Regions from separate parts of the Sphingobium aromaticiconvertens genome, predicted to be linked through region 4. Evidence: riboswitches for the same ligand, from Rfam matches in the RefSeq annotation. Region 4 holds a riboswitch; each other region holds the start of a gene.
What was found. Region 4 has a riboswitch for cobalamin ahead of WFR25_RS23700 (TonB-dependent receptor plug domain-containing protein). Riboswitches for the same ligand answer to the same signal wherever they lie in the genome.
Positions count from the first base shown of each region.

Region 1: another riboswitch for cobalamin. It lies ahead of WFR25_RS11555 (TonB-dependent receptor); the one in region 4 lies ahead of WFR25_RS23700 (TonB-dependent receptor plug domain-containing protein).
Region 2: another riboswitch for cobalamin. It lies ahead of WFR25_RS03370 (DUF1636 domain-containing protein); the one in region 4 lies ahead of WFR25_RS23700 (TonB-dependent receptor plug domain-containing protein).
Region 3: another riboswitch for cobalamin. It lies ahead of cobW (cobalamin biosynthesis protein CobW); the one in region 4 lies ahead of WFR25_RS23700 (TonB-dependent receptor plug domain-containing protein).

Region 1 is NZ_JBANRJ010000001.1:2,402,240-2,409,551, forward strand. Features, by position in the region: gene WFR25_RS11540 (autotransporter outer membrane beta-barrel domain-containing protein) at 1-612, shown strand, start outside; gene WFR25_RS11545 (hypothetical protein) at 620-1,426, opposite strand; gene WFR25_RS11550 (hypothetical protein) at 1,327-2,157, opposite strand; gene WFR25_RS11555 (TonB-dependent receptor) at 2,144-4,270, opposite strand; cobalamin riboswitch at 4,448-4,707, opposite strand; gene WFR25_RS11560 (histidine phosphatase family protein) at 4,774-5,325, opposite strand; gene WFR25_RS11565 (CbtB domain-containing protein) at 5,552-5,779, shown strand; gene WFR25_RS11570 (CbtA family protein) at 5,795-6,526, shown strand; partial or broken gene WFR25_RS11575 (2-hydroxyacid dehydrogenase) at 6,568-7,312, shown strand, end outside.
Region 2 is NZ_JBANRJ010000001.1:657,044-664,355, forward strand. Features, by position in the region: gene cbiB (adenosylcobinamide-phosphate synthase CbiB) at 1-474, opposite strand, end outside; gene WFR25_RS03350 (threonine-phosphate decarboxylase) at 467-1,450, opposite strand; gene WFR25_RS03355 (adenosylcobinamide-GDP ribazoletransferase) at 1,447-2,175, opposite strand; gene WFR25_RS03360 (histidine phosphatase family protein) at 2,175-2,741, opposite strand; gene cobT (nicotinate-nucleotide--dimethylbenzimidazole phosphoribosyltransferase) at 2,738-3,754, opposite strand; gene WFR25_RS03370 (DUF1636 domain-containing protein) at 3,751-4,167, opposite strand; cobalamin riboswitch at 4,357-4,551, opposite strand; gene WFR25_RS03375 (ABC transporter ATP-binding protein) at 4,584-5,363, opposite strand; gene WFR25_RS03380 (FecCD family ABC transporter permease) at 5,357-6,328, opposite strand; gene WFR25_RS03385 (ABC transporter substrate-binding protein) at 6,457-7,312, shown strand, end outside.
Region 3 is NZ_JBANRJ010000001.1:667,444-674,755, reverse strand. Features, by position in the region: gene WFR25_RS03425 (acyl-CoA dehydrogenase family protein) at 1-399, opposite strand, end outside; gene WFR25_RS03420 (TetR/AcrR family transcriptional regulator) at 498-1,115, shown strand; gene WFR25_RS03415 (NAD(P)H-dependent flavin oxidoreductase) at 1,193-2,185, shown strand; gene WFR25_RS03410 (TonB-dependent siderophore receptor) at 2,220-3,851, opposite strand; cobalamin riboswitch at 3,979-4,222, shown strand; gene cobW (cobalamin biosynthesis protein CobW) at 4,362-5,408, shown strand; gene cobN (cobaltochelatase subunit CobN) at 5,408-7,312, shown strand, end outside.
Region 4 is NZ_JBANRJ010000001.1:4,877,923-4,885,234, forward strand. Features, by position in the region: gene WFR25_RS23695 (TonB-dependent receptor) at 32-2,479, shown strand; cobalamin riboswitch at 2,659-2,910, shown strand; gene WFR25_RS23700 (TonB-dependent receptor plug domain-containing protein) at 3,086-5,032, shown strand; gene WFR25_RS23705 (FAD:protein FMN transferase) at 5,065-5,937, opposite strand; gene WFR25_RS23710 (DUF4198 domain-containing protein) at 6,045-6,935, opposite strand; gene WFR25_RS23715 (DUF2271 domain-containing protein) at 6,948-7,312, opposite strand, start outside.

The DNA of each region.
Region 1 (7,312 bases), 2.5 Mb from region 4:
CGCAGCGCGCGCGCCGATCTCGATGTCAAATCCACGGCGTTCGGCTTCTATGCGACCTGGTTCGAACAGGCCGATCAATCGGGCGGCTGGTATGCCGATTTCGTCGCGCAGATGAGCCGCTTCGATTTCAAACTGGATGTACCTGAAGCGCGCATTGCCGATTATGACGGGCACGGGATCGGCGCGTCGCTTGAGGTGGGCTATATCGCGCAGACGGGGGGCTGGCGGATCGAACCAAAGCTGCGCTTCACCTATCTCTCCAGTCATGTCGATGGCTTCATCGGCGCGGATGGCCTTCAGGCGCAGACGAACGACAATGGACGATATCGCGGTCGGGCCGCAGTCCGGCTATCGACGGACAAGCCCTTGGGCGGGGCGGTTCTGACGCCGACAGTGACGCTGGGCGTGGCGCATGATTTCAAGGCTGACCGGGGCGTGATCGTCGGTTTCGACCGGCTTGAGGCCAACAGCCCGAAAACGGTGGCCGAAGGCGGGCTTGGCCTCAATCTGCGTGTCGGCGAGAATGTGCGGCTGTTCACGGAGGCCGAAGGGCGGATCGCCAGCCATTATTGGGAAACCACTGCGCGTGGGGGGCTGACGATCCGCTGGTAGGGGAGGCTTATCGGTGGCGTTTAGCTGGCCTTAATCGCTTCCAGCCGATGACTATGCCTGTCACCGAAATGGCAAGTCCCGCTGCCGATAAAAGCCACATCAGCCCGTCGCGCAGGGGCCGCCATGTGAGTAGCCAAGGCAGGTCGAAACTGTGCAACGCGGCGAACAGCCAGCGATAGGTGCGGCTGCCCGATCCCATCTGCTCCAGCAGCGCGCCAGTCGCGGGATCGACGTGCAGCCATGTCTGGACCGGATCGTCGAACACCAGTCGTAGCACGGGGAGCGGCCGCGCGTCGCTGCGCGGATCGCCGGTGCCGTACCAATAGCGGTCATAGCGATCGAGGCGCTGGGCCGCGACCAGCCGACCGTTCGGGACAGCGGCCCGCGCGATGGCCTCGATCCGGGTTTGTGCAATCGGCGCAGGTTGCGCCGTCGCGCCGTCCAGCAGTATTTTGTCCTGCGGCCCACCCCGCGCGATCATCACCGGAGTACTGCCTAGATAGATGAAGTTCACCTCGCGCGCGTCCTGTGCCACTCGCGCCAGTTGCGGCAGATCGGTCGGCACGAAGCCCGAAGGGTCGCCTGCATAACGCTCGGCAATGTCCGCACCGCCGCCATCGCGGAACCCGCCCCAGGGACTCATCGACAGCCAGCCGCTGAACACCCATGTGAGCAGGAAAAGTCCACCGATCAACCCGATGATATGATGCCATTTCATCCAGCCGCGATAGGGGCTGACCGATCCCGACTTGTGCCGCTTGGACAGCCTGACGCGCAGCAGTCCGATCCAGATGCCAGCGATCGCTCCCAGCATCCCGATGCCGGACGTCCACAAGACCGCATGCCGCCATGGGTTCTGATGGACCCGCAGCGCCGTGAATAGATCCAGTGCGGCACCGCGCCCAGCCAGTTCCAGAACCGCTCATGCGCGGTCGTGTTCTGAACGACCTCGCCGGTTTTCTGCGCGACATAGATGTCGGTTCCCGCCGCATCGGCCAGACGGACCCGCCAAAAGGGCGCCATCTTTTTATAGGCCCCCGTGACGACCCATTGGTCATGATCGACATGCGAGATCGATTCCACTGGAGCATGGACAAGGACGGCGGCGATCGCGCCTGCTCGCACAGCATCGACCGACCGAATTTCCGCGCCTATCTGTGCCGATACGGCGCGCCGCCCGTCCTTGGTCACGAAGCTATAGATGGGATCGCCACCCGTCATGCCGATCCGCATTTCGGACGGGAATGTGGCTTGTTTCAGGCTGGCGAGTGCCACGTCCGGTCCCACCTTGACCCGCGCCCAGTCGATCGGCGGAGCGCTGGCGATCCGTTCGGGTGCGCGGAACGAGGGAAATGGGACGTACATCATCACCACCCCCGACACGAACCAGATAGCGAAGAAGAGGCACAGAATGATACCGGTCCAGCGATGGAAAAAATAGAGCCATCGCTTCGTCGCGCGCCATGCGGCCTTCGAAGAAGCGGGGCGGGGAAGCGCGTATGGCGCGCCCCCGTTGGCGACCAGCGCCGCGTCAAAAGGCGACATGGATGCTCGCCTCCACCGCGCGCGGATCGCCCAGCACCCATTGCGATGCGCCATAGGTCGCCCGCACATAGGTTTCATCGAAGACGTTCCGCAGGCGCAGGCTGGCGCTCGCGCCCTCGATAAACTGCCAACGTATACCGATGTCGGTCAGCGTATAGGACGGGATGACGCGGGTGTTCGCGGCATCCTGATAGCGCTTACCGACATAGCTGACCCCGCCATCGGCGATCCAGCCATCGGCAAATTCCCAGCTTATGAAGGCATTGGCGGTCTTTGTCGCCACATTGGTGGGTCGGTTGCCCGCGCGTTGGAACAGGACGCCGCCAACGGATTCGGCGAAATCTTCATAGCGGGCGCGCAGCACCGCACCGTTGAGGGAGAGGGTGAGCCGCTCGATCGGTTCCAGCGACAAGGACGCTTCGATGCCCTTTGATGATTGCTGGCCAACCTGGACCTGGATGGTCGGGATCAACGGGTCGGAGGTCAGCAGCTTTTTCTTGATGATGTCATAGGCGGCCAGCGTCCACTGCCCGCGCGTACCCCAGAAGATATGCTTGATCCCGACCTCATATTGGCGGCCCGTGGACAGATCGAAACTGCTCTGCGTGAGGCTGGTCGAAACGAGCGCGCCGACCGGATCGGCGGCGGTCGCATATTGGCCGTAGAGCGACAGGGTGGGGATCGGATTATAGACCGCGCCCACGCGCCATGTGACCGCATCGGGCGTGCCGGTGAAATTATTGGCGGCGTTCACATAGTCGGTCTTTGTGATTTCCGGCCGATCGTAGCGCAGGCCACCAACCAGCGAGAATTGCTCGCTGAACTTCAGCCGGTCCTCGGCAAAGATCGAATACTGCCGGATCTTGTTGGTGTAGCGCGGCTTGGTCGTCGCGGTGGGCTGGTCGATGAACAGGCCGGAGACCGGGTTGATGAGGTCGATCAGGCGGGTGGCATTGTTCCCGCTATTGCTGACATTCTTGTAGCGGATGCGGTTGACGTCGAAGCCGATGACCAACTGGTTTTCAAGGCTGCCCAGACTGTGGTTCACGTTCGCGGTGGTGCGGTTCCCGGTCTGTTTCTGGATATGATAGAGTTCCAGAAAGCTGGACTGGCGGATTTGCGCGGGCGTGGTCGCGGTCGCCGGAACATAGGTGACATTCTCCGCATTGTTCCAATATTTGTTCGCCCACAGATGGTAGAAGGTGCTGCGGATGGTGATGGCGTCGGAGGGACCCCACTCGATCTTGGCCTGACTCCAATTGTCGCGGAAACGCAGCTTTGCGTCGGTGACATTATAGTTGTTGCGTCGGATCGACCGATCCAGCTTGCCGTCGATCAGTGGCACGCCGAACCATGTGCGCGGCTTTTGCGTGCTGAAATCATGCGACAGGGTGATGCTGAGGTCGGATGCGGGTTTCAACCGGATCGCGCCTGACAGCGCTAGCGCGCTGTTGTCTCCCCGATCCATCCAGCCGTCCGAACGGCGATAGCTGGCGTCGGCGCGGAAGCCGACGACATCGCTGATCGGTCCGCCCGCTCCAGCCGCGATGCTATAGGTGTCGAAGGACGCAGCGCTTGCGCGGCCGCCAATCTCCAGCGTGTCGCCCGGTTGCCTGCGGGTCACGTTCCCCGCGCCGCCGATCGCCCCCTCGCCATAAAGGACCGATGCCGGGCCGCGCAGGATTTCCACGTTTTGCGCCATCCACGGGTCGGCCGGGAAGGTCAGCGTGTTGTTATACATCCGCATCCCGTCATAGAGGGTCATCACCGAGTTCTGGCCGGTGAAACCGCGCGCCGACAGGCCATAGCCAAAGACGCCGGACGTGTTGACGATGCCTGTGGCCCGCGCCGCCGCATCCTGAATGGTGAGGTCGCCGCGCAGGCGGATCGCATCGCCGTCCAGCGTCTCGACACTGGCGGGCGTCTCCAGTGGTGTCAGGCCAAGGCGGCTGGCGCTGTCGGATTTGATGTTCAGGCGCAGTTGATCGACGACGCCCGTGACGATGATCGTCTCGCTCTCCGCATCCGGCGCGGCGGCGGGTTGCTGGGCGTGAGCAAATGTGGGCGCAACTAGAGTAAGGGCCGCAAACGCAGCCAGCGTGAAATTGTTCATGTTATCCCCCGTCGGCGTCAAACGACGTTGGGCGGGGGCGTGCCGTTCACGAACGGTCGGCGCCATGCATCGACCGGACGCCAGGGGGGACCGACACACAGAACCGATGCGGCCCCAGCCGCTCGTTCGTCGCTCAGACGGAGTTCACCGTGCCGCGGCCATCCCCTGGACCAAGGCAAGAGCGACCAGACGCCGGCAGGTCTCCTGGCTCATGGGTCATCGCTTGATATACGGCCTTCCCAGGCCTCGCAGGATTTATCGTCCGGCCCAGTGGCTGGCGGCTCGGGAACTTGCCCGTCCGCTCATGTATATCGCGCTCGCCACTTACAGTTGCAGGGACAGCTGCGGATTTGGATGGTCGCCCCCGAAAGGTTGCTCACCCACACCGCATTCCCGTTTTAATCCCCTTGCGGGGAACCGACGCGATCAATGTTCATGCAGGCGACCGATGGTCGATGCACGAACGCGGCATGCATATGAGCAGGGTTTTGAAATCGCAAGCGTCATGATGTGATCGCCTGCAACCGCCATACGCGGTTCCACGACAGATGTACCTGGGACAGCGGTGCGATGTCGATGCGCAGCGTGGCTTCCGGCGGAATGTCCAGCGCGGCTGCGATGGTCGCGCGGATCACCATGGGATGGGTGATCGCCAGCCTGTCTTCGCCCCCGGCGCATTGATCGGCGAGCCAGTCCGCCATCCGGTCCCGCACCGTTGCCAGCGACTCACCACCCGGTGCGCCGCTGGCCGGGTCGGCCATCCAGTTGGCGAAAAAATCGGGGCTATCGGCATGGAGATCGCCGAGCGCACGGCCTGCCCAGTCGCCATGATCCATATCTCGCAGCGCAATGTCGGTCTTCGCCATAATGCCCAATGCGTCGGCGGTCTGACGAGCGGCCAGTGATGGGCTGGTCAGGCAGTCGCGTCGTTCCATCCGCAGGGCTTGCGTCTTGGTGAGGCCGCCGCCGTCGATCGGATCGTCATGCCCCGGAAAGGCACCCTCGCGCATGGCGCGAGTGGCGGCGTGGCATAGCAGGATCAGGTGAATCGACAGTTAGGGTCTCCACTGTGTTTGAGAGGGGGGTGATTGACGGGGGCCATCGTTCCGGCCTAGGGCATTCACGTTAGATCGAGGAAGAAGCCGGTGTAATTCCGGCGCGGTCGCGCCACTGTTATCGTTCACCATGCCCGTCTGTCGAGGGGGATGGCAACGAGAGCCAGACCTTCCTCGGACGCACGGAAACCCCGCGGGACGCGTATATCCCGAAAGGAGCATGATCATGGCATCCGCCGCATTGTTCGCAGACGATATCTTCATCCCGGTGGGCGATGCGCCCGCCATTCCCCTACGCGACATTGCGCCCTGGGCAGTGTTCGGCCTGCTGCTGGCGATGATCTTCCTCTATTTCGTCAGCACTGAACAAGGCGCCCTGTCGCTGTTCAAGGGCATGTATATCCATGAATTCGTACATGATGGGCGGCACTTGCTGGGCTTTCCCTGCCACTAAGGCGGGGTCTGAGCCATGGTACGTAATCTATTGATACGCGGCATGTTTGCCGGCGTAATAGCGGCTGTGCTCGCAACGCTGTTTGCGCGCCTGTTCGCCGAACCGCAGGTGGACCTGGCCATCGCCTTCGAGGCTGCGCAGGCGCATGGGCACCACGTAATGGGCGCGGGTGAAGACGTCGAACTGGTCAGCCGCTCGACCCAAAAGGGGTTGGGTTTGTTCACGGCCATCACCCTCTATGGCGCGGCCCTGGGAGGTATCTTCTCGCTGCTGTTCGCTTTGGTCTATGGTCGGTTGTCCCGTCTTGGCCCACGATCGCTGGCGTTATTGCTGGCGGCCGGGGCGTTCATCGCCATCGCGCTGGTTCCCGCGCTCAAATATCCGCCAACGCCGCCTGCCGTTGGACAACATGAAACGGTCGGGTTTCGCACCCTCGTCTATTTCGCGATGATCGCCTTTTCGATCGCGGGGATGGTCTTCTCCGTCCATATCGGACGGGGCGTTGCGCGGCGGAATGGCGCCTTCAACGGAATACTGGCGGCTGGGTCAGTCTATGTCGTCCTGATCGCTCTGGTGCAGGTCGCCTTGCCCGCCGTCAATGAAGTGCCCGAACACTATCCGGCTGTGCTGCTTTGGGAGTTCCGGGTCGCTGCGCTGGGGACGCAAGCGCTGCTATGGGCCACCATCGGCATCGTCTTCGGTTGGCTTGCGGAACGGCTATTCGCCGGAAGAGCGCGCCAGTCCTGAAAGGTCGTTGATCGTTCCGGGATGCGCTGTAAGCTTATCGCATGAAGACAGCTGTTTACGGTACCAAATCCTATGACCGGCGGTTTCTGAAGGCCGCCAATGGGGCGTTCGGGCACGAGCTGACGTTCCTTGAACCGCGGCTCGACAACAGTACGGCCCTGCTTGCTCGCGGTTTTCCGGCTGTCTGTGTCTTTGTGAATGACCGCCTCGATCGCGCTATCTTGCAGATGTTGGCGGATGGCGGAACGCGTGTTGTCGCCTGCGCTGTGCTGGCTTCAACAATGTCGATCTGGTCGCGGCGGAAGAGTATGGGATCGCAGTTGTGCGGGTGCCCGCTTATTCCCCGCACGCCGTTGCGGAATTCACGATCGGCCTGCTGCTGGCGCTCGACCGCAAGATTGCACGGGCCTGGACGCGCGTGCGGGAGAATAATTTCGCGCTGGAGGGGCTGATCGGCCGTAATCTGCACGGTCGCACTGTCGGCGTTGTCGGCACGGGCGCGATCGGCGCTCTTGTCGCGCGCACATTGCAGGCAGGTTTTGGCTGCAATGTGCTGGCGAGTGACATCGTTGCCGATCCCTCGCTGGAGGCGATTGGCGTGCGTTATGTGCCGCTCAAGGAATTGCTCATCTCCAGCGAGATTGTGACATTGCATTGTCCGCTGACGCCCGAAACGCGCCATATGATCGATGCGAACATGATCGCCGCAGCCCGTCCCGATCTGCTCATTATCAATACCAGTCGCGGTGCGCTGATCGACACCCGCGCGCTCATAAACGGGTTGAA
Region 2 (7,312 bases), 4.2 Mb from region 4:
ATCGCAAAAGCTCTCCGACAGGCTTTCGATCGCGGCGCGCGCTACCCCGGCGTCATCCAACCTGTCGGTATCACGGCCCACGATCATGCCGACGGCAATGCGCGCGGTGGCGAGATCATTGTTTTCGAGCGCCTTGGCGACAGGCAGGACATGATCGTGAAGGCTGCGCTGGGCTAGCCCCGGGGCGGCGAGCAGGGCTATCCCAAGCCAATTCCACGGACCCAGAAGCCGAACAAGCAGGGCTTGCAGCAAAAGGCCAAGGCCACCGGCCATGAGGATGAGGATCGCTACGGTCAATATGCCCAGCGCCCGGCGAGATGCGTCGGATCGCGCGGGCTTATTCCACCGCGTTTCACATGTCTCGATGATCCGTGCGAACAGCCCGACCGGATGCCCGACCCAACGATAAAGCGCCTGCGGCCAGCCGATGGCGGCATCCAGCAGCAAAGCGGTCAGGGCAATGGGATCAGCCATATGTGAGCGCGTCGTCCAGACGGGCCAGCGCCTCTTCGCTGTCGGGCAAGCCGATCCGAAGCCAGGAAGGGTTGTGATCGAACGGGCGAGTGAGGATGGCGCGGCGTGCAAGCCTTTCGAAGACTGTTGCGGCGTCATCCACTTCGATCAGGCCGAAGAGGGGGCACTCACCGATGACCTTGAGGCTGTGGCGCAACAGCATGTCGCTCAACGCCTTGGCATCGATCGGCAAGCGCGTCCTCATATCCTCGATCCATCGTTCATCGCGATAGGCGGCTGCGCCGATGGCGATCGCCGCTGATGATAGCGGCCAACTCCCCAGCTTCGCGCGGAAGCGTGCGATCAGCGTGCGCGGTCCCAGAACGAAGCCCAGACGAACGCCTGCAAGACCGAAGAATTTGCCGAATGACCGGAAGATGACGAGTGGTCGATCGTCGCTGATCTGGCTGGCAAGGCTGATGTCCGGCGTTGCATCGGCAAAGGCTTCGTCGATCACCAGCCAGCCTGCCGTGGCCGAAATATGCTGCAATGTTCCGGCCAGTTCAGACGCGGTTAGAACCCGGCCATCGGGGTTGTTGGGATTGGCGAGGATGAGTGTCGAACCCGCTATGGTCACCACATCGGTGATGGCGATCGGGCGGCTGCCCATGACCATCTCGCCATGGGTGCGGTAGGACGGCACGACATGGGCGGCAGGGCCGGGAAGGCAATCGCCGAGCATCCGCAGTCCGACCTCCGTGCCCGGCACGGCGCAGATATGCGCGGGATCGACACCGAAATGATGCGCGGCTGCGGCTTCCAACGCCTCCAGCGCCTTGACATCGGGCAGGGACCGCCAGTCGATCGAAAGATTCGATACGCCCGGCCAGGCATGAGGGTTGATGCCGGTGGAAAGGTCTAGCCACTGCGCGCCGACATTGCCGAAATGCGCTTTGGCTTTCGAAAGCCTGCCGCCATGGAAGGTCCAGCCGTTCATATGCGGGGCCACAGGTGAAAGAGGATAACCATGCTGAGCAGCAGGGCCGTTTCGATCAGTTCGATGCCCGCGCCGTGACCATCGCCCGAAATGCCGCCGATGGTGCGGCGAAGCTGCCAGCCCCACCACAGGATCAGGGGGGCAGTCATTAGGATGGAGGGCGACGCAGAAGCGGTAGCGACGAGCGCGACAGTCCACACTGCCATGTCGGCAGGACGGACAGCCACCCGAAAACGCGATGCCAGCCCCTCATGCAGTGGCGGCAGCCAGATCGTCCAGACCAGCGGGCCGATCCGGGCGGCAAAGGGGATCAGGATGAGCGGCCAGAATAGTTGTGCTTCGACAGCGCTGTGCAGCAGGATCAGCTTGGCGATCAACTGAAGGGCGATAGCGACTACCCCAAAACTACCGACATGCGGATCGGCGAGAACGGCCAGAAGGCGCTCCCTGTCCTTATGCGCCGCGCCACTGGCATCGGCCAGGTCCGACAGCCCATCGAGATGTAGCGCGCCCGTAACGGCCACCCAGACGCCCAACGCTGCCAGCGGACCCAACCACGGATCGAATCTGGAACCGGCAAATGCGGCGCCCGCGACGAGTGTGCCAATCACCAGTCCAACGGCGGGAAACCAACGTATGGAGGCTGCGAAAGCGGCCTCATCCGCCATGACGCGCGGCGTTGGCAAACGCGTCAGGAACTGGAGGGCGAGGATGAAACCCTTCATCACCGCAATCCTGCTATCTGCGCCGAAAGCGTCTCGCCCGGCCAGATGTGGAGGGAGAGGAGGGACGCATAGGGCAAGTCGAATGCCCAGACCTGTCGGGCATCGAACCCGCACAATAGGGCAAGCGCCGCGCGCATCGCTCCCCCATGGGTGACGACAAGCGTGGGGCGTGGTGTCAGGTCATGGATCGCGGCGCTAACCCTGTCGGTCAGGGCCGACCAGCGTTCGCCGCCCGGTGGTGGACGGCCATCAGGATCGCTCCAGAACTGCCCCAGCGCCACCGGGTCGACCTCTGCACTGCTCATGCCGTCCCAGTCGCCAAAATCGAGTTCGCGCCAGCGCGGATCGACGATCAGCGGCTGGCCCGATGCCGCTGCCAGTGCCTCGCCCGGTTGTCGCGCACGGGCGAGGTCGGACGATATATGGATGTCGATGTCCAGCCCCTTGGCCTGCGCGACGCAGGCGGCGATGCCTTCCTGCGTCGGCCTGCAATCGGTCCGCCCCAGCATGCGCCCGGTGATTTCAGGCGCGCCGTGACGCAGGAGATGGAGCAGGAATCCGGTCATGACGCTCCGGAAATGCCCGCTTCGGCAAAGGTGGCCATGCCTTCATGCGCGGCCAGCGCCGATCGGATCACCGCGACGGCGACTGCCGCGCCGCTGCCCTCACCCAGCCGCATGTCGAGTGCGAGCAGGGGCGCAAGGCCCAGCCGATCCAGCAGGCGGCCGTGGCCCGGCTCGGCCGAACGATGCCCCGCGATGCAATGATCGGTGATGGCCGGGCAGGCTGTAGCGATCGGCGCCAGCGCCGCGCAACTGATGAATCCATCAAGAACCACAGGGATGCGCCGCTGCCGTGCTGTCACGATTGCGCCGGCGATGGCGACAATCTCTCGTCCGCCAAGCCGCCGCAGCGTTTCAAACGGCGTCATGGGCGCGTCGGCATGAAAGGCGATGGCTTGTTCCACCACGACCACTTTTCGCGCGATGCCCTGGCTATCGATACCGGTGCCGGGGCCGACCCAGTCAGCGGCAGATCCACCGAAGGACCGCATGCACAGTGCGGCGGCGGCGGTCGAATTGCCGATTCCCATTTCGCCCACGACCAGCAGGTCGAGTCCGGGTTCCACGACATCCGCGCCCGCCGACAGCGCGGTCAGGCACTCCGCTTCCGTCATGGCGGGTTGGCAGGTGAAGTCCGCCGTGGGCCGATCAAGGTCCAGCGCCACAATCTTCAGGTCAAGATCGACCGCTTTGGCGAGGGCGTTGATCGCGGCGCCGCCCGCTTCGAAATTGCGGACCATCTGCGCGGTGACGTCCGCCGGGAAGGCGCTGACGCCATGGATCGTCACGCCATGATTGCCCGCAAAGATGGCGGCGCGCATGCTGTTCAACACGGGACGCTCGCGGTCCTGCCACCCGGCCAGGAACAGCGCAATGTCCTCTAGCCGTCCCAGCGAGCCAAGTGGCTTGGTGAGTTGGGCCTGTCGCGCCCGTGCGGCCTCCTGTGCGGTGGCATCTACTTTGGGGAGGTCAATCAGCGCAGCCTCGAACGCCGCAATTGTGGGAAAGCCGCTCATTCCTCGACCACAAAGCCCTGGGGTGGCGTGCGGGTGATGAAATGGCCCTTCACGCCCTGCGGCCAATGTGCAAACGGAACGCGGCCATGCTCGCTCGCCGCATAATGGACGGCATAGTCGAGAATGGCGCGGGCGGCCTCTTTGTCAGGCGTGAAGCGGCCCAGCACATAACCGACCTTGGCGGGCGCGCGCAGATGGACGGTGCAAAATTCGGTGCAGGCGAACAGGCATGGCATTTCCTGTACCGTAACGCCGTCATAGCGCGGGTCCGACGCCTTGACCGTCCGAAGCGCAGCAACCAGTTGGGCGCCGCCCCGCGTCCCGCTGTCATTTTCGCGTGCCTCGCCCGAATGGCGACAGGTGTTGCACGCAACGATGGCGGGACCATCTTCGACCGGCTTGAACTTCATCATGCCTTCGACGCGCGCATTGGTGTCGGCAGGAAGGGAGAAATAATAATGTACGGCAACATCAAACGGGCACCCATGACAACGGGCCACGTTCACGAGACATGCCGACGCACGACATGGCCCGCGCATAAGCGGCCCTGACATGTCGCCTGTCGGGTTTACCCCCGTTCGCCCGGAATCCCCTGTCCGCACGAAAGACGACCGCGACGGGCAGGTCTCCTGGCTTGCGGGTCAACACCTGTTCGAACCGCCTTCTCAGGATTGTGACAATCCCAATGGCCTGTGGTCGATGGCTCGCCGCTCACAGTTGCAGGGGCAGCCGGGGTTTTGAACCCCGTTCCCATTTTCATCCCCATTTTCAGGGGAACCTGTCGCGGGCCGACGCTTACTCAGCGCTTCATTGCGCGTCAATCAATCTGTCAATCGGGCAATCTGTCCATCGGGACGATCATGGGCGCGGCGCCAGATGTATCGATGAGGGCGTCGATGCCATAGACCGATCGCAGCCGCTCGGCGGTCAGTACCTCCATCGGCGCGCCGTCGGCGACAAGCGAACCGCCATGCATCAGCAGCAGCCGGTCGCAATAGCGCGCGGCCATCGTCAGGTCATGGAGGACCGCGACCACCAGCGCACCCGCATCCGCCTGCCGCCGCAACAGGGCCATAACATCGATCTGATGGCCCGGATCGAGCGAGGCCAGCGGTTCGTCCACGACCAGAGCGGGCGCTTCGACCGCCAGCGCGCGGGCCAGCAATGCCCTTGCGCGCTCGCCGCCCGAAAGGTCGGTGGCAATGCGGTAGCGCAGATTGGTGACATCCGCGCGATCGAGCGCCCGATCGACAGCGGCCAGATCGTCTGACGCCAGCGACGACATGGGCGCCAGATGCGGCAGTCGTCCCAGCGCGACCAGCCGTTCGACGCTGAGCGGCCAATGCAGCGTCTGCCCCTGTGGAAGATAGGCGACCTTGCGCGCCACGGCGGCGCGGGCCATCTGCGCGACTGGCTTGCTATCGATCAGAGCATTGCCGCTGCTGGCCGGGATCAGGCCCAGCATCACGCGCAACAGGCTGGATTTGCCCGCGCCGTTCGGGCCGATAATGCCGACGAGCCTGCCCGGCTCCAGCGCGGCGCTGACGTCGCGCACGACCTGGCGGCGGCCAAGGCTGACGCTGACCGAATCCAGTTGGATCGTCACCATATCCGCCGCTCCCGCATGAGGTGGAAGAGGAAGACCGGGACGCCCAGAAACGCCGTCATCACGCCAAGTTTCAGTTCGTTGGTCGACGGGATCAGGCGCACGCCTATGTCCGCCAGCGCAAGGAGCGATGCGCCCGCCAGTGCCGAGGGCAGAAGGATCGACGATGGCGCGCGGTCGGTGAGCGGGCGGATCAGATGGGGTACGATCAGGCCGACGAAACCGATCGCGCCCGACACGGCGACCGCGCCTCCCACTCCGATGGCGACGCCCAGCAGCAGGCGTAGCCGCGTGATCCGCAAATCGACGCCCAGCGCCCGCGCGCCATCCTCACCCAGCGTGAGCGCATCAAGCGCATGGCCATCGAACAACAGCAGCGCGATGCCGATGGCGATGCAGGGCAGGGCGATCAGGACATGCTGAAAGGACCGGTTCTCGATCGAACCCAGCAGCCAGGTCATGATCTCCATCGCGGCGAAGGGGTTGGGGGACAGGTTGAGGGCCAGGCTGATCCCGGCCCCGGCCAGGGTCGCGACGGCGATGCCGGCGAGGATCAGGGTCAGCGGGCTTTCCGAGTGACCGGCCAGAGCGAAAAGCAGCGCGAGTGAAATCAGGGCGGCGGTAATCGCCATCAGGGGGAGAAGTAGCGGGTGCAACTCTGCAAGCCCGAAATAGATGGCGCCAACGGCCCCCAGCGCGGCGCTGTTGGATGCGCCAAGGACCGATGGTTCGGCCAGCGGATTGCGAAGATAGCCCTGCAACGTCGCCCCGGCGAGGCCCAGCATGGCGCCCACGGCAAGGGCGATGATCGTGCGCGGCAGTCGCAGGTCGATCAGGATCGCCGATGCGACCGGATCGCCATGCCCCGTCAGCGCGGCCAGTGCGCGTGCCGGAGCGATCGACACCGCGCCCAACAGCATCGACGTTGTCGCGACGACGACCATCAGCGCCAGCAGGGCCAGCATCATCGCGGGCCTGCGCCAGCTAGGGACAAGGTGGCCAAGAACAGGATTGAACGTCAAGAAAATCCTCTTAGTCGATCGCTTGCCCCAGCGCGCTTGTGTCGCGGGACCGTATGGCTATGCATGACGGCGTCATGCCCTATCGCTCTTATCGTTCGTTCGTCAAAATTATAGCGGTGTTTGCCGCAATCGCGTCGCTGGGCGCTGTTGCTCAGGCGGGTGAAGGCAGGCGACCCCAGCGGATCGTCTCGCTCAACCTGTGCGCCGACCAATATCTGATCGCGCTGGCCGATCCGGGCCAGATTGCGGGGCTTACCCATAATGCTACCGATCCGGCCATGTCGGCGGGTGCCGCCAGGGCGCGGGGGCTGCCGATCATGGGGCAATCGGCGGAGGAGATATTGGCGATCAACCCGGACCTCATCATTGGCGCGCCTGCCCGTCGTAGCGGCGTCATGGCCGCGCTTAACGGGCGTGATTATCGCATGGTCGACCTTAAATCCGCCGAAAACTACGGGGACATCATCGCGCAGATCCGGCAAGTGGCGGCGGCGATCGGGCAGGGGCCGCGTGGAGAGGCGATGATCGCGCGGATGAACAGGGAGCTGACCGCACTGCCCCGGCTGCCGGGCAAGCCGGTCGCGGCCTATTATCAGCGTCGCGGCTATATGACGGGGACGGGCACGCTGGTGGATGACCTGATGAGGCGCGTCGGCCTCACCAATCTTGCCGGTAAACTTGGCAAGCCGTCGCTTTCCCAACTGTCGCTGGAGGAAATGATTATGGCCAATCCCGACTATCTGGTGGTCGAGAGCGCCACCGACCGGATCACCGATCAGGGCACGGAAATGCTGCATCATCCGATACTGGATGGCATCCCTCGACTGCGCGTGCCGCAGGCATGGACCGTCTGCGGCGGCCCTGCCTATGTGCTGGCAGCGCGCAGCCTGTCCCAACAAATACAACAGACTCAGGCTAGGACCGGGACAG
Region 3 (7,312 bases), 4.2 Mb from region 4:
GGCGGCGTCCGACCCGGCATCCGCCTCGGTCAGTGCAAAGGCGCCGATCATCCGTCCCGCCACCAGATCGGGCAGGAAGCGCGCCTGCTGCTCAGGTGTGCCCAGCTTCACCAGCGCGGAGACGATCAGGCTGTTCTGGATCGACATGATCGTCGAGAGCGCCCCGTCCCCCGCCGCCAGTTCCATCAGCGCCAGCGCGTAGGAGATATAATCCGTCCCCGCCCCGCCCATTTCCTCTGGCGCGGTCATGCCCATCAAGCCCAGCGCCGCCACTTCCTCCAGCAAAGCAGGGGGATAGCCAGCCGCCGCCTCGAACGCTGCGACATTTGGACGGATGCGATCCTGCGCGAAATCGCGCACCATGTCGCGAATGGCTGTTTGCGTTTCGTTCAGAATCATGAAACCCACTGGTCTCCCTTGTACCAGCGAGTATAGTGAACCGGCATGGCCCCCTCGTCAATCATGGGGGCTACCAACCGTGAAGGATCGACGCCGCGATGCAAATATCGCCCTTTCGCAATCAGGACGAACGCAAGGCCGACCGTGAAGAGAAGCGCGAAGCGGTACTGCGCGCGGCTGTCCGGATGTTCAACGCGCGGGGATTCCACGCCACTTCTCTGGACGATGTCGCCGCCAGTCTGGGGATCAGCAAGCCTACCATCTACCATTATCTGGGTAACAAGGATCAGGTATTGCTTGAATGCGTGACCCGCGGCGTCGCGCAAATGAGCGAAGCGGCGGCGGAGGCCCGCGCGCAACCGGGCAACGGCCTCGACCGCCTGCGCAGCTTTCTGGTCCGCTATTCGGGGATCACCATGGACGATTTCGGCCGCTGCGTGATTCGCACGGCGGAAGAGGCACTAACGACAGCCAGCGCCACCCGCTTCCGCGCCCTCAAGCGAGAAATCGACCGGGCGATGCGCGGCCTGCTGACAGAGGGGATGAAGGACGGCTCGATCGCACTGCTGGACGTCAAGATCGCGGCCTTTACCCTTGCAGGCGCGCTGAATTGGCCCGCACGCTGGCATCGTGCGGATGGCGAACTCTCGCCTGAGAGTCTGGCCGAACAGATGGTCGATCTCCTCCTTTTGGGCATGGCGCCCCGCTCCGCCTGATCCCGCCCATATTGACAATCCATCCTGTCCCGGCCCACCTACTCGTGAGTAGATAACGGTATCAAGGGAACGGGACGATGGCGATCCGCACACGCTTTACGGAACTGGTCGGGATCGAGCATCCGATCATACAGGGTGGCATGATGTGGGTCGGCCGCGCCGAACTCGCCGCCGCCGTGTCCAACGCGGGCGGCCTTGGCATCATCACCGCCCTGACCCAGCCGACCCCCGACGACCTGCGGCGAGAAATTGCGCGCTGCCGGACGTTGACCGACAAGCCCTTCGGCGTGAACCTGACCATATTGCCCTCCGTCACGCCCCCGCCCTATGCCGACTATCGTCGCGCGATCATCGACAGCGGCATCACCGTGGTGGAAACGGCAGGCTACAAGCCGCAGGAACATGTCGACGATTTCAAGGCGCATGGCGTCAAGGTCATCCACAAATGCACCGCCGTCCGCCACGCCTTGTCGGCCGAACGGATGGGCGTCGACGCCATTTCGATCGACGGCTTTGAATGTGCGGGCCATCCGGGCGAGGACGATATTCCCGGCCTGATCCTGATTCCCGCCGCCGCCGATCAGGTAAAAATCCCGATGATCGCCAGCGGCGGCTTTGGCGATGGTCGCGGCCTTGCAGCCGCGCTGGCGCTGGGGGCCGAGGGGATCAACATGGGCACCCGCTTCTGCGCGACGCTCGAAGCGCCGATCCATGACAAGGTGAAGCAGCTGCTGGTCGACAACGACGAACGCTCGACCAACCTCATCTTCCGCGCTTTCCGCAACACCGGCCGCGTCGCAAAGACCTCCGTGTCGGACGAAGTGGTCGCACTGGGCAGCCGCCCCGACGCCGTGTTCGACCATGTCCGCCCGCTGGTATCAGGCGCGAAGGGCCGCACCGCGCTGGAAACCGGCGATCTTGACGCCGGGCTGATCTGGGCCGGACAGGTTCAGGGCCTGATACGCGACATACCGACCTGCGACGCGCTCATCAGCCGGATCGTGGAGGAGGCCGAAGCGATCATCCGCGACCGGCTTGCAGGCTTTATCGTTCAGCCGCAAATGGCCTGAAAAGGATCGGAGGAGGCCAACCTCTCCGCCCCCGTTACCAGTTGAAGCGGATCGACCCGACCACTGTGCGCCCCGCACCATAATAGCAGCTATTCGTGAACGGACAGGCCGAAACATAGGTCTTGTCGAACAGGTTGGCGGCATTGATCGCCACATTCCACCCGTCCAGCCCCGGCGACAGCTTGCCCAGATCATAGCCAAGCAGCGCGTCGACCAGCACAAAACCATCGGTGTGAAACCGCCGGAACGTCGTCACATTGTTGATGACGTCATAGCTGGTCGTGCCATCCGACCCGCTGACATAACGCACCCCCGCGCCGAAGCTGAGGCCCGATAGCTGCCCCGCAGCCTTGCCGCTCTTGCCGAAATCATAGGACAGGAAGCTGGAGGCGGCCCATTTGGGCGTGCCCAGCGAACGCGTATCCGTTGTCGTGGGTGTACCGCTGTTGGTGGCGGTCGGCGCGACGGCCTGAGTACCCTGCGTGATGATCGAGTCGGTATAGCTGGCCGCCGCGACGACATCGAAGCCGGGCACAATCTCCCCACGCCCTTCCAGCTCTACGCCGCGTACCCGCACCTCGCCAATCTGGATCTGCGCGGTCGAAGGGATACCAACCGTCCCAGCCTGTGGATGGCCCACCAAAGTATTCTGACGTCGCAAATCATAGGCCGACACAGTGAAAATGGCATTGGTGCCTGCGGGCTGATATTTGAGGCCGCCTTCATATTGCCGACCGGTCACGGGCGTGGCAGGCCTGTTTTCGGTGCTGGACACATAGACCAGACCCGATTGCGGCTCGAAGGATTCAGCATAGCTGAAATAGGGCGAAACCCCGGATTCGAACGCATAGAGCGCGCCCAGACGCATGGTGAACGCCTTTTGCGACAGGCGCGTCACTGGCGCGGCACGCGCAGCGGCAGTCGCGGGATTGAGGTTCAGCGTCGTCTGGTCATACCAGTCCCGACGGCCACTGGCGATCAGTTGCAGCCGCCCGATGCTGATCTGATCCTGGATATACACGCCCGTCTGGTCGCGCTTGCCATAGGTGTTGGTGTAAGCGCTCGACAGTTGCGTCAGGTCGAAACTGGGCAACACCCCGCGATAGACGGGGTTCAGCAGGTTGAGGTTGGGAATGCTGGTCAGGGGGTTGGTGGTCTGGCCGGTATTGAACTGCTGAACATTCTCACCGGTGATCCGCTGATAATCGACCCCTACCAGCAGGTTATGCTGGATGAAGCCCGTGGCGAACTTGGCATTCAAGCTATTGTCCAGCGTCAGCGTGTCGAAATCCTCGTCCGCGCCGCCACCGCCCCGAATGATCGTGGAATAATCGCTGTTACGGTTCGCGCCGATCCCCGTCGTCGCGAAACCCGCGATATAGAGTTGGCGGTATGACAGCTTGCTATTCTGGTAGCGGATGTTCGACCGGACGGTCAGATGCTCATCGAAATCGTGGCGGAAAAAGCCCGCAATCGACTTCGCCTTGTGATTATAGCGTTCATAGCCCGGATCGCCGGTGTTGATGGTGCGTGGCAACCGGCCGATGGAGCTTTCCACTACCGATCCGCGATAGGGCACGCCCGAATAGCCGCCGCCGCTGGGGGCATGCTGATAGGCGGCGACTAAAGTGAAGCTGGTCGCCGGGTCGGGCGCAAAGGTCAGCATCGGGCTGACATGATAGCGTTCGCTGAACGCTCGCTGGCCCGGCGCTTATCGCGGCCCTGCTTGTTGCATTGACCTGCCCGCTCTCTCACTCTACCAAACCGCGTCCGCTGGGCGCCGCAAGGCCTCGGGCGGACATGATCGCGCCGGTGCCCGCAAGGGCTTGAAACGGGAATGCGGTGCGGGTGGTGAGAGCCGCCCAAATCCGCGGCTGTCCCTGCAACTGTGAGCGGTGAGCAAGATGCATATCGTCGATCACCCATGCGGTGGCCGACAGCCACTGGGCCGGACGCTAAATCCTGCGAGGCCTGGGAAGGCCATGGATCGCGCTTTGACCCGCAAGCCAGGAGACCTGCCAGCGCACCGGTCGCTCTTGCCTTGATCCAGGGGATGGTCACGGCACGGTCTTTCTCCGTCTGAGCGACGAAACCCATGCGGCACGGCGCCGCGTCGGGTGCGCGCTCGCACGCCCGACGTCGTTCGCTTGCCCGTAGTCGACGAAGGAAAAGGCGTATGAGCAAGGTTCCCACAACGGTCATCACGGGATTTCTGGGCGCGGGCAAGACCACGCTGATCCGGCATCTGTTGCAAAATGCCAATGGTCGCAGGCTGGCATTGATCGTCAACGAGTTTGGCGATGTCGGCGTCGATGGCGCGTTGTTGCGCGGCTGCAATGACGAAGCCTGCCCGGAGGATAATATCGTCGAGCTGGCCAATGGCTGCATCTGCTGCACGGTCGCCGACGATTTCCTGCCGACGATGCTGACATTGCTCGACCGGCCCAGCCCGCCCGACCATATCATCATCGAGACGTCGGGGCTGGCTCTGCCCAAGCCGCTGGTGAAGGCCTTCCAATGGCCCGACATCCGCACCCGCGCGACGGTGGACGGCGTGATCGCCCTGATCGACGCCGACGCGGTGGCCAATGGTCGCTTTGCCACGGACGAAGCCGCACTGGCGCTCGCCCGCGCCGCCGATCCCGCGCTCGACCATGACAGCCCGCTGGAGGAACTGTACGAAGACCAACTGGCCTGCGCCGACCTCGTCATCCTCAACAAGTCCGATCTGGTCGATGCCGATAGCCTGACCCGGATAGAAGGCGACATAGCCGGCGACACCCGCAGCGGCGTAAAGATCGTGCGCGCTGTGCAGGGCGCGGTTGACGCCAAGATATTGCTCGGCCTGTTCGCGGGGGCGGAAGACGATCTGGACACCCGCCCATCCCATCATGATGCCGACCCGGATCACGACCATGACGACTTTGACAGCTTCGTGGTTCAGGGCGGCGAACTCGGGGAGGTCGACGCCTTGCTGGCGGCGATGACGAAGCTGATCGAACAGCATGACATATTGCGTATCAAGGGCTTCGTCGCCGTCGAAGGCCGCCCCGCACGCCTTGTCATTCAGGCTGTTGGTCCCCGTATCCAGCATTATTTCGACCGCGCCTGGGCACCCGGCGAAGCGCGCGCATCGCAGTTGGTGGTGATCGGCCAGAAGGGTCTGGACCAGCCCGCGATCGACGCCGCGCTTGGCGCGGCATTGGGCACCGTCCCCGCCTGATGCATTTGCTGGCCGCCACGCCGGGAACGATCTCCAATGGTGACGAGGCGATCGACCTCGCCCAGTCGCCGGGGGATATCGTCTTTCTCACCGTGGCGGACAGCGAACTTGCCTGCTTCGCCAAGGCGGTAGCAACGCTGGACAAAGACGCGCCGACCATCCGGCTCGCCAACCTGCTCCAGCTCAAACACCCCTATTCGGTCGACCTCTATGTCCAAAAGGTAATCGCCAACGCCCGTTTCGTGTGCGTCGTGCTGCTGGGCGGCAAGAGCTACTGGCCCTATGGCGTGGATGAGATCGCCCGTGTCGCGCGGGAAAAGGGCATCGCCTTCGCAGCCATCGCCGACGGGCGCGAACCCGACCCAACGCTCGACGCGGCCTCCACGCTGCCTCAAAATGTGCGCGAGCGACTGCGTGATTATCTGCGTCAGGGCGGTATAGCGAACGCCACCAGCTTCCTGCGACATGCCGCCCGGCTGATCGGCGAGGACATCGGCCTGCCGGACGATCCCGTCCCGGTGGCCGATGCGGGCCTGTATCTGTCAGGTATCGAACGGCCGACGCTGGCGGATGTTCGCAAGCGCTGGATCGCCGGTCGTCCGGTGGCGATGCTGTGCTTCTATCGCGCGCTGATGATCGCGGGGACATTGGATGCCGTCGACGCGCTGGTCGAGGCGCTGGGCGCGCGCGGGCTGAACGTGATCGCGGTGCATGTGCGGGCATTGCGCGAACCCTTTGCGATCGACTGGCTGCGCGGCGTGATCGCCAATACCGCCCCGGACGTCATCCTGAACGCAACAGCCTTCGCCGCCTCCTCCCCCGGCGAGACGCGCGGCGCGAGCATATTGGAGGACGCCAACTGCCCAATCCTCCAGACCGTCTTTGCAAGCGCGGAGGAAGACGCGTGGCGGGAAAGTCCGCGTGGTCTGGGGCCGCGCGACCTCGCCATGAATGTCGCTTTGCCTGAAGTGGACGGTCGCCTCTTCACCCGCGCCGTCGCCTTCAAGGCCTCCGAGCATTTCGACGGCCGTACCGAATGTGGCATCGTCGTGCCACGGGTCGCACCCGACCGGGTTGCCTTCGTCGCTGACCTTGCCCTTGGCTGGGCGAGGCTGCGCCGAACGTCCGCTGCCGATCGCCATGTCGCGCTGGTGCTCGCCAACTATCCCAATCGCGACGGGCGTCTGGGCAATGGCGTTGGTCTCGACACCCCGGCCAGCACCGTGGCGATCCTGCAAGCATTGAGAGAGGCTGGCTATACGGTCGGCGACGCCCCCACCGACGGCGCAGCGCTGATGGCGATCATGCTGGCGGGCGTCACCAACGCCCCCGCTTCGGTCGACCGCCCCGGAGAGGTTGCCCTGTCGCTGACCGACTACAGGGCGGCGTTCGAAACCATGCCCGCGTCCGTGCGAGCGGCTGTGTCCGAGCGCTGGGGTTCCCCCGAAGCCGACCCTTTCGTGCAGGACGGCGCCTTTCAGCTCCCCGTCCACCGCTTCGGCCATGTCGCGGTCGCGGTGCAGCCTGCGCGGGGTTACAATATCGACGCCAAGGCGACCTATCATGATCCTGCGCTGGTCCCGCCCCATGGCTATCTGGCGTTCCACATCTGGCTGAACCGGCATTTCGGCGCTCATGCGGTCGTTCATGTCGGCAAGCATGGCAATCTGGAATGGCTGCCCGGCAAGGCGCTCGCTTTGTCCGACAGCTGCTTGCCCGAAATCTGCGCGGGACCGATACCCCAACTCTATCCCTTCATCGTCAATGATCCGGGCGAAGGGACACAGGCCAAGCGCCGGATCGGCGCCGTCATCATCGATCACCTCACCCCGCCGCTCACCCGCGCGGAAAGCTATGGCCCGTTGAAGGCGCTGGAGGCGCTGGTAGACGAATACTATCTGGCC
Region 4 (7,312 bases):
ACCAAGGGCCAAATCAAAAATGGGAGAGGTAATGACCAAGCTATTGGCGTCCACACTGTGGGCATCCGCATCCATGATCGCGCTGGGAACTGGTGCATCATCCGCTGCACAGACCGGCGGCGACCCGACGGACATCATCGTGACCGCGCGGCGGGTCGAGGAACGGCTACAGGATGTGCCGATCTCCATCACCGTGTTCAATCAAGGGCAACTCGACAACCGGAACATCAACAGCGGTAACGATCTGGCGACCTATACGCCCTCGCTCAGCGCCAATAGCCGTTTTGGCACCGACAATGCGAGTTTCGCCATCCGCGGCTTTTCGCAGGAATCGCGCACTACGGCATCGGTGGGCATCTATTTCGCCGATGTCGTGGCGCCACGCGGCGGTACTGCGTCCATCGGCAGTGGCGATGGCGCTGGTCCTGGTTCCTTCTTCGACCTTCAGAACGTCCAGGTGTTGAAAGGTCCGCAGGGCACTCTGTTCGGTCGCAACACCACCGGCGGCGCAGTCCTGCTGGTCCCCCGGCGTCCCGGCGAGGATTTTGAGGGTTATGTGGAAGGATCGGTCGGCAATTATGACCTGCGGCGGTTGCAAGGGGTTATCAACACACCCCTGGGCGACACTGCTCGCCTGCGGATCGGCTTCGACCGGCAGGTCCGCGACGGTTATATGAAGAATATTTCGGGCATCGGGCCGGATGATTTCGCCGATCTCGATTACTGGGCGCTGCGCGCCAGCCTGGTCATCGACCTGACGCCCAATCTCGAAAACTACACCATCCTTTCCTATCTCCATTCCAGCACCAACGGGCAATTGCCCCAGGTATCGGCCTGCAACAACGCCATTTTTCCGCAAGGCCAACCGATTTGCGATCAGATCGATCGACAACGGGGCCAGAGCAAATTCGCGGTCCAATCCGCCGTCGCCGACCCGCTCAGCCTGGTGCGCCAATGGCAGATCATCAACACGACGACCTGGCAGGCGACCGACCAGCTTACGGTCAAGAACATCGCCAGCTACTCGCAATTCTATAACCGTATCCGGTCGGACTTCTTTGGCGTCGATGCGATCGTCCCCCCGTCGCAGACCAACCCGCGAACAGGCGCCGTGGTCGCGGGCGGCGCTCTGACCGGCGCGCATGGCTCGTTCAACACATCCTTCGCGCCGCCGGGCGGCTCGCTCGCCGATCAGGAGAACGTCACCGAGGAATTGCAGTTTCAGGGACGCGGTTTTGGCGGCAAGCTGAACTGGCAGGCGGGCGGTTATCTGGAGCTTAGCAATCCGCTGGGCGACAACAGCATCTATGCCGCGACACGGCTGATCTGCACAGACAGGTTCGCCTTTCAATGCGCGAACTTCCCCGGCACGACAGGCTCGCTTACGATCCAGCGCTTCCGCGCCTCTTTCCACAATTACGCGCTCTATGGTCAGGCCTCCTACAGCCTGACAGACCATCTGAAACTGACCGGCGGGTTCCGCTACACCTGGGACGTTTCGCGGGCACGCGCGCTGAACGCCCAGTTCCTGTTCCCGGCCGGATCGGCGCCCGTCGGCCGCTGCGCCAATCCCACGTTGCGCCCGGCAGGCAATCCTCCGATCACCAGCCTCAACCAGTGCCTCGACAGACCCGTCCAAAGGAGCGACGCGCCCACATGGCTGCTGGGGCTGGACTATACGCCCATGGATGACTTCCTCATCTACGCCAAATATGCGCGCGGCTATCGGCAGGGCAGCGTCAATCCGCTCGCGGCGGGTGGTTTCACCACCTATGATCCAGAAAAGGTGGAGGCCTATGAGATCGGCGTGAAAGCGAGTTGGCACGGCGCTGTTCCCGGCAATCTGAACCTTGCGGGCTTCTACAACGATCTGTCGAACCAGCAGATAGCCCTTGGCCTCACATCCTCGCCAGCGCGCGGCTCGGCGCCGCCGAACAACGCCATCGTCAATATCGGGCAATCGCGGTTGAAAGGGGTCGAGGTCGAAACAAGCCTTGGTCCGGTCGCCGGCTTTCGCATCGATGCAAGCTATGCCTATATCGATGCGAAGCTGAAAACGACCGTAACCCCCACCTTCCCCGCCGATAGTCCCTATGACGGGTTCATTCCGATCAACCCCGGACAACCCGCCCCCTACACCCCCAAGCATAAACTTTCACTCACCGGCACGTACACGCTGCCACTTCCTGAAAGCGTCGGGGACGTGTCAGTCTCGGCAACCTACAGCTATATCGACAAGCAGGTCATTTTCAGCACGACCTACGGCACGCTACCCTCTTACGAGTTGCTCAATTTCAATCTGAACTGGCGTGAGGTCGCCGGCAGCCCGATCGACCTGTCGCTATTTGCGACCAATGTCACCAACAAGCGCTACGCCGTCGCAGTGAATGACATGCACGCCTCCGGCGGCTTCGTGTCCTATCTGTACGGTCAGCCGCGTATGTACGGCCTGCGCCTACGCTATGCCTTTGGAGGTTAGAAGGATCGGCCAGGCCGTGCGTCATTGAGGCCTGGTCCCCTGCAAGCCCGCCAGCCCGCCAGCCCGCCAGCCCGAGTGCGTGGATGTCTCGTCGCCATGCTGCCGGGCATCGCGGTCCTTGCGCAGTTAGCCAATCTCAATTAACGGCCCGTTTGCCTGCTCGCCGGTTTTTCCGATCGAGCGGGCATGATCGCGCCGGTACTCCGCAAGGGGTTTAAAATGGGAACGCGGTGCGGATGGCCTGTGCTGTCCTGATCCGAGGCTGTCCCTGCAACTGTAAATGGCGAGCGTGATGCATAGGGGTGAAAGACCGGAAAGGTCATTTCGCCAGCCACTGGGCCGGACGATGCAGCAGCATCCAGAGCCTGGGAAGGCCGTGCATCAGGCGATGACCCATGAGCCAGGAGACCTGCCAGCGCACCGGTCGCTCTTGCCTTGGTCCAGGGGATGGTCATGGCACGGTCTTTCTCCGTCTGAGCGACGAACCTGTGCGGCCGGGGCCGCATCAGTGCGTGGTGTCGGGCGACAAGCGCCCACCCGTCTTCGCGCATCGACCGATCAACCCTGATCGGCACGCCCCGCCGCCTCATGCTCAGGCGCGGGGGAATGACCATGTTCAAGACCAGTTTCGTGTCGCTTTTGGCCATAGCAGTGGCGACACCCGCCTTTGCCCAGGCTGATCCCAACCAACTCCCGATGGGCTATGCGGGCGAACCAATCGTCATCACCGCCTCCCGATCGGGCGAGGGCGTGCCAGTGAGTCAGCTCGGCGCATCGGTGACGGTGCTTGAGGCACAGACGCTCGACAATCGCCAGACGCGCATCGTGTCCGACATATTGCGCGACGTGCCCGGCCTGGCGATCAGCCGTAGCGGCGCGATCGGCAGCCCGACGCAGGTGCGCATCCGCGGGTCGGAGGGCAACCATGTGCTGGTTCTGATCGACGGGATCGAGGCGGCCGACCCTTATCAGGGCGAATATGATTTCGGCACGCTGCTCGCGGACCCTGCGGCCCGGATAGAAGTGCTGCGCGGTCAGCAATCGTCGCTCTATGGGTCGGATGCCATTGGCGGCGTCATTCATTACATCACCCTGACAGGCGCCGAAGCGCCGGGGTTCAGCGCCCGCGCGGAAGGGGGCTCCTTTGGCACCTATAGCGGCAGCGCGCGCACCGCGGGCGTTGCAGGCACCCTCGATTACGCGGTGTCCGGGACTTATTATCACACGCGCGGCACGCCGACCGCCCGCCTTGGCACGCGTGACGTCGGGTCGGACAATGCGGGCTTCAGCGCCAAGCTGATCTGGTCCCCCTCTGACAATTTCAAGCTGATCGGGGTTGCCCGCTACAGCTATACCGACGTGGACACCAACAACAATGAGAGCGATCCGGCCAGCCCGCTGTTCGGCACCATCGTCGACACCCCCGGCGCCTATCAGAAGAATGAAGGTTTTTACGGCCTGTTGCGCGCCGAGTTCACGGCGCTTGATGGTCGCTGGACCAATGCGCTGTCCGGCCAGATCGCTGACACAACGCGCAAAGGCTTTATCGCGTCCGGCCTCGATTATGGCGACAAGGGGCAGCGCTATAAGGGATCGTTCACCAGCAGCCTGAAGTTCGGCACCGATACGGTCGTCCACCGCCTGACCGCCGCCGTCGATGTCGAGCGCGAGCAGTTCCAGAACATCACCCCCTCCCCCTTCGCCTTTCAGGGCAAGCGCCACACCGACAATGTCGGTCTGGTCGGGCAATATGAGCTGCTGGTCGACGAGGCGCTTTCGCTGGGCGCCTCGATACGCCGGGATGAAAATAATCGCTTCGACGACACCACCACATGGCGCGCGCAGGGCAGCTATCGCTTCGCCACCGGCACGCGCATCCGTGGCGCCTATGGCACGGGCGTCAAGAATCCCGGCTATTTCGAACTGTTTGGCTTTACCGACGGCCAGTATATCGGCAACCCGAACCTGAAGCCTGAAAAGTCGCAAGGCTGGGAAGCCGGCATCGAACAGAGCATCGGTGGCGACAAGGCGACGATCGGCGCGACCTGGTTCGACAGCAAGCTGAAGGACGAGATTTACACAACCTACCCCGCACCCGATTTCATCGCGACGCCGGGCAATCGCACCACCGACTCCAAACAGCATGGTCTGGAGGTTTTCGTCAGCGCACGGCCGATCCCGCAGATCCGGTTGGACGCCGCCTATACCTATCTGAAAGCCCGAGAGGATGGCATCGTCGAAGTCCGGCGGCCCAAGCATATCGGCAGCTTCAACACGACCGTCTTTAGCACCGACCAGCGCTTCTCGGGCACGCTGACGCTGCGTTATAATGGGCGGCAGGAGGATGTGGCCTTTACTGATCCGAGCTTTATCCCGGTTCGGGTCAGCCTGCGTGACTATGTGCTCGTCAACCTGAACGCCGAATATAAGCTGCGGGACAATATTGCGATCTTCGGTCGGGTCGAGAATCTGACCGACGAGCAGTATGAGGAAGTGTTCAGCTTCGCCACGCAGGGTCGCGCAGCCTATGGCGGTGTGCGCGTGCGCTTCTAAAGATGACGGGGAGGGCCTGGGCGCTCTCCCCCCTAGTCCAGCATCGCGGCGAGCGCGGGGGTCATATATTCACGCCCCCTCGCCCCTTCGCGCCGGATCAGCAACGCAGCCAGCCCTTCGCGAGTAGCGAGCGCCATGCCCCGGTCGGGACCAAGAACAGTGATGGCAGTCGCCCAGGCGTCGGCCAGCATCGCCTGCGGGTGCAGGACCGACACGGAGGCCACGTCATTGGCGATCGGCGCGCCGCTGGCTGGGTCGATACTGTGCGACAGGCGGCCATCGGCGGAAGGACGGAAGCGGCGATAATCACCCGAGGTCGCGACCGACAGGCCGCAGAGCGCCACGCGCAGGACCGGCAGAGCCAGACCGGGCGGCGATTCAAGATCCACCCACCAGGGTTGCATGTCGGGCTTCACTCCCGCCCCGCGCAGTTCGCCGCCAATCTCCACCAGAAAACTGACGATACCCATGGCCGTCAGCGCGTCAGCTATGGCGTCGACGGCAAACCCCTTGGCAATACCCGACAGGTCGAGCGCGACATCCCGCAGGCGGCGCGCCTCTCCGTCTGCCAGTTCAATGGTCCGCCACGGCGGCGCGACCGGCGCGACGGGGGCAGTACCGATACGCTGTGAGGGGCCAAAACCCCACGCCTCCACGGCATGGCCGATCGCGGGATCGAAGGCGCCGTCGCTGATCCGGGCCATGTCCAGCCCGGCGCGCATTACCGTCATCAGATCCTCGGGCAGCGCAACCCATTCCCCCGCCAGCGTCCGGTTGAAACGGCTGATGTCCGATGCCACTTCCCAGTTGCTCATCTGGGCGATGACGCGGGCCAGAACAGCCTCGATCGCCTCAAGGCAGTCAGAGGGCGGATCAACAAGCTGCGCCGACCAACTGGTGCCCATCGTCAGCCCGGCAAGGCGAACGACGGGACCATGGCGCATCCGCCCGGCAAACTGGTCGGGCGACAGGTCGGCCGGAATAGCGACCCGCAAGCCGGTCGATGCGACGGTCAGGGCGCGAGCACTTCCAGCGTCGTGACATAGGATGCGCGGCGCGCGGGCGGGCCGGCCGGCGCGGCAGGACGCGGGGCTGGCGAAGCGCCCGCAGCAGCACCCTGACCACCGGGGCCACCGGGGCTGCCCGGACCACCTTCACGACCGCCACCAACCGATGCGTTCAGCCAGTACATGCCCGGTTCCGGCCAGGTCACGGTCAACTTGCCGGCCTTGTCGGTCTTGAGGTCCATCTGCTTCAGCGCATCGCGATAGCGGATGCCGCCGGGGATCACCGTGACCGCCAGGTCAGCGGCGGGCTTCCCATCGAGCAGGAACTGGAAGCTGGCCGCCTCCCCCGCGATCAGGTCGTTGGGATGGGTGACGGGCACCAGTTCGATGCCCACGCCGGTCGGCTTGAAGATCGTGGTAGTGGGCGCGCCCAGCGTCACGAAAATCTCGTTGCGGCTGGCGGCTTCCGATGTGCGGACATCGGTCGCGCCCGCAGGGATAGCAGCAACCAGCGTTTCCTTGGTCGTACCGCGCGGCAGCCGCACCTGCTTGCCGTTCAGCGTATAGCTGCCCATGATGCCCGACGACACCGACGCGATACGATAGGTGCCCTGCTGGGTCAGATGCACGTCGAAGGTCGAACGATATTTGCCCGTCGCCGGATTCTCGATCTTGACCTCCGTCCCGTCAGGCGCGGTTGCCTTGATCCCGTCGGTCCGCATCGGGTTATGTTCGAAATAGAACAGGTCGTTGGAGACGGCGGCATCGACCGTCACCCAGCTATCGGTGCCCGACAGGACGGTGGAGGACGGCATCATCCACTGGCGATGGGCCTGCGCCGCGCCGGGGAGGAGAAGAGCGGCAAGCGCGCTCGCGATCAGAAGACGGGTTTTCATGGTATTTCCCCCTTATTTGCCGAAGCTGAGGCTGACTGCCCCCAATTCACTCGCACCCGCGGCCTTCACAACCGCGCCGGGCTTCGCAGGCCAGGTGAACGGCAGGCGCAGCAATTCGCGCCCGCCCACTTCCCGCGCAGCCTCGATCACCAGCGTATAATTGCCCGGACCAACGGCGCCGAGCGGCCCCTTGCCAACCGTGAAGACTTGTTTCTGTTCACCCGGCGCGCGGGTCGCGCCGGTGATGCCGTCGGCGGGGAACTTCATTGTCCGCCCGGACACGCGCCACCATTGGCGCACATCGCGTAGCCATTTAGTACCCTCGCCATTCTTCATGTCATAATCATACCAGACCGACAGGGTGCGGGGGACGGCGC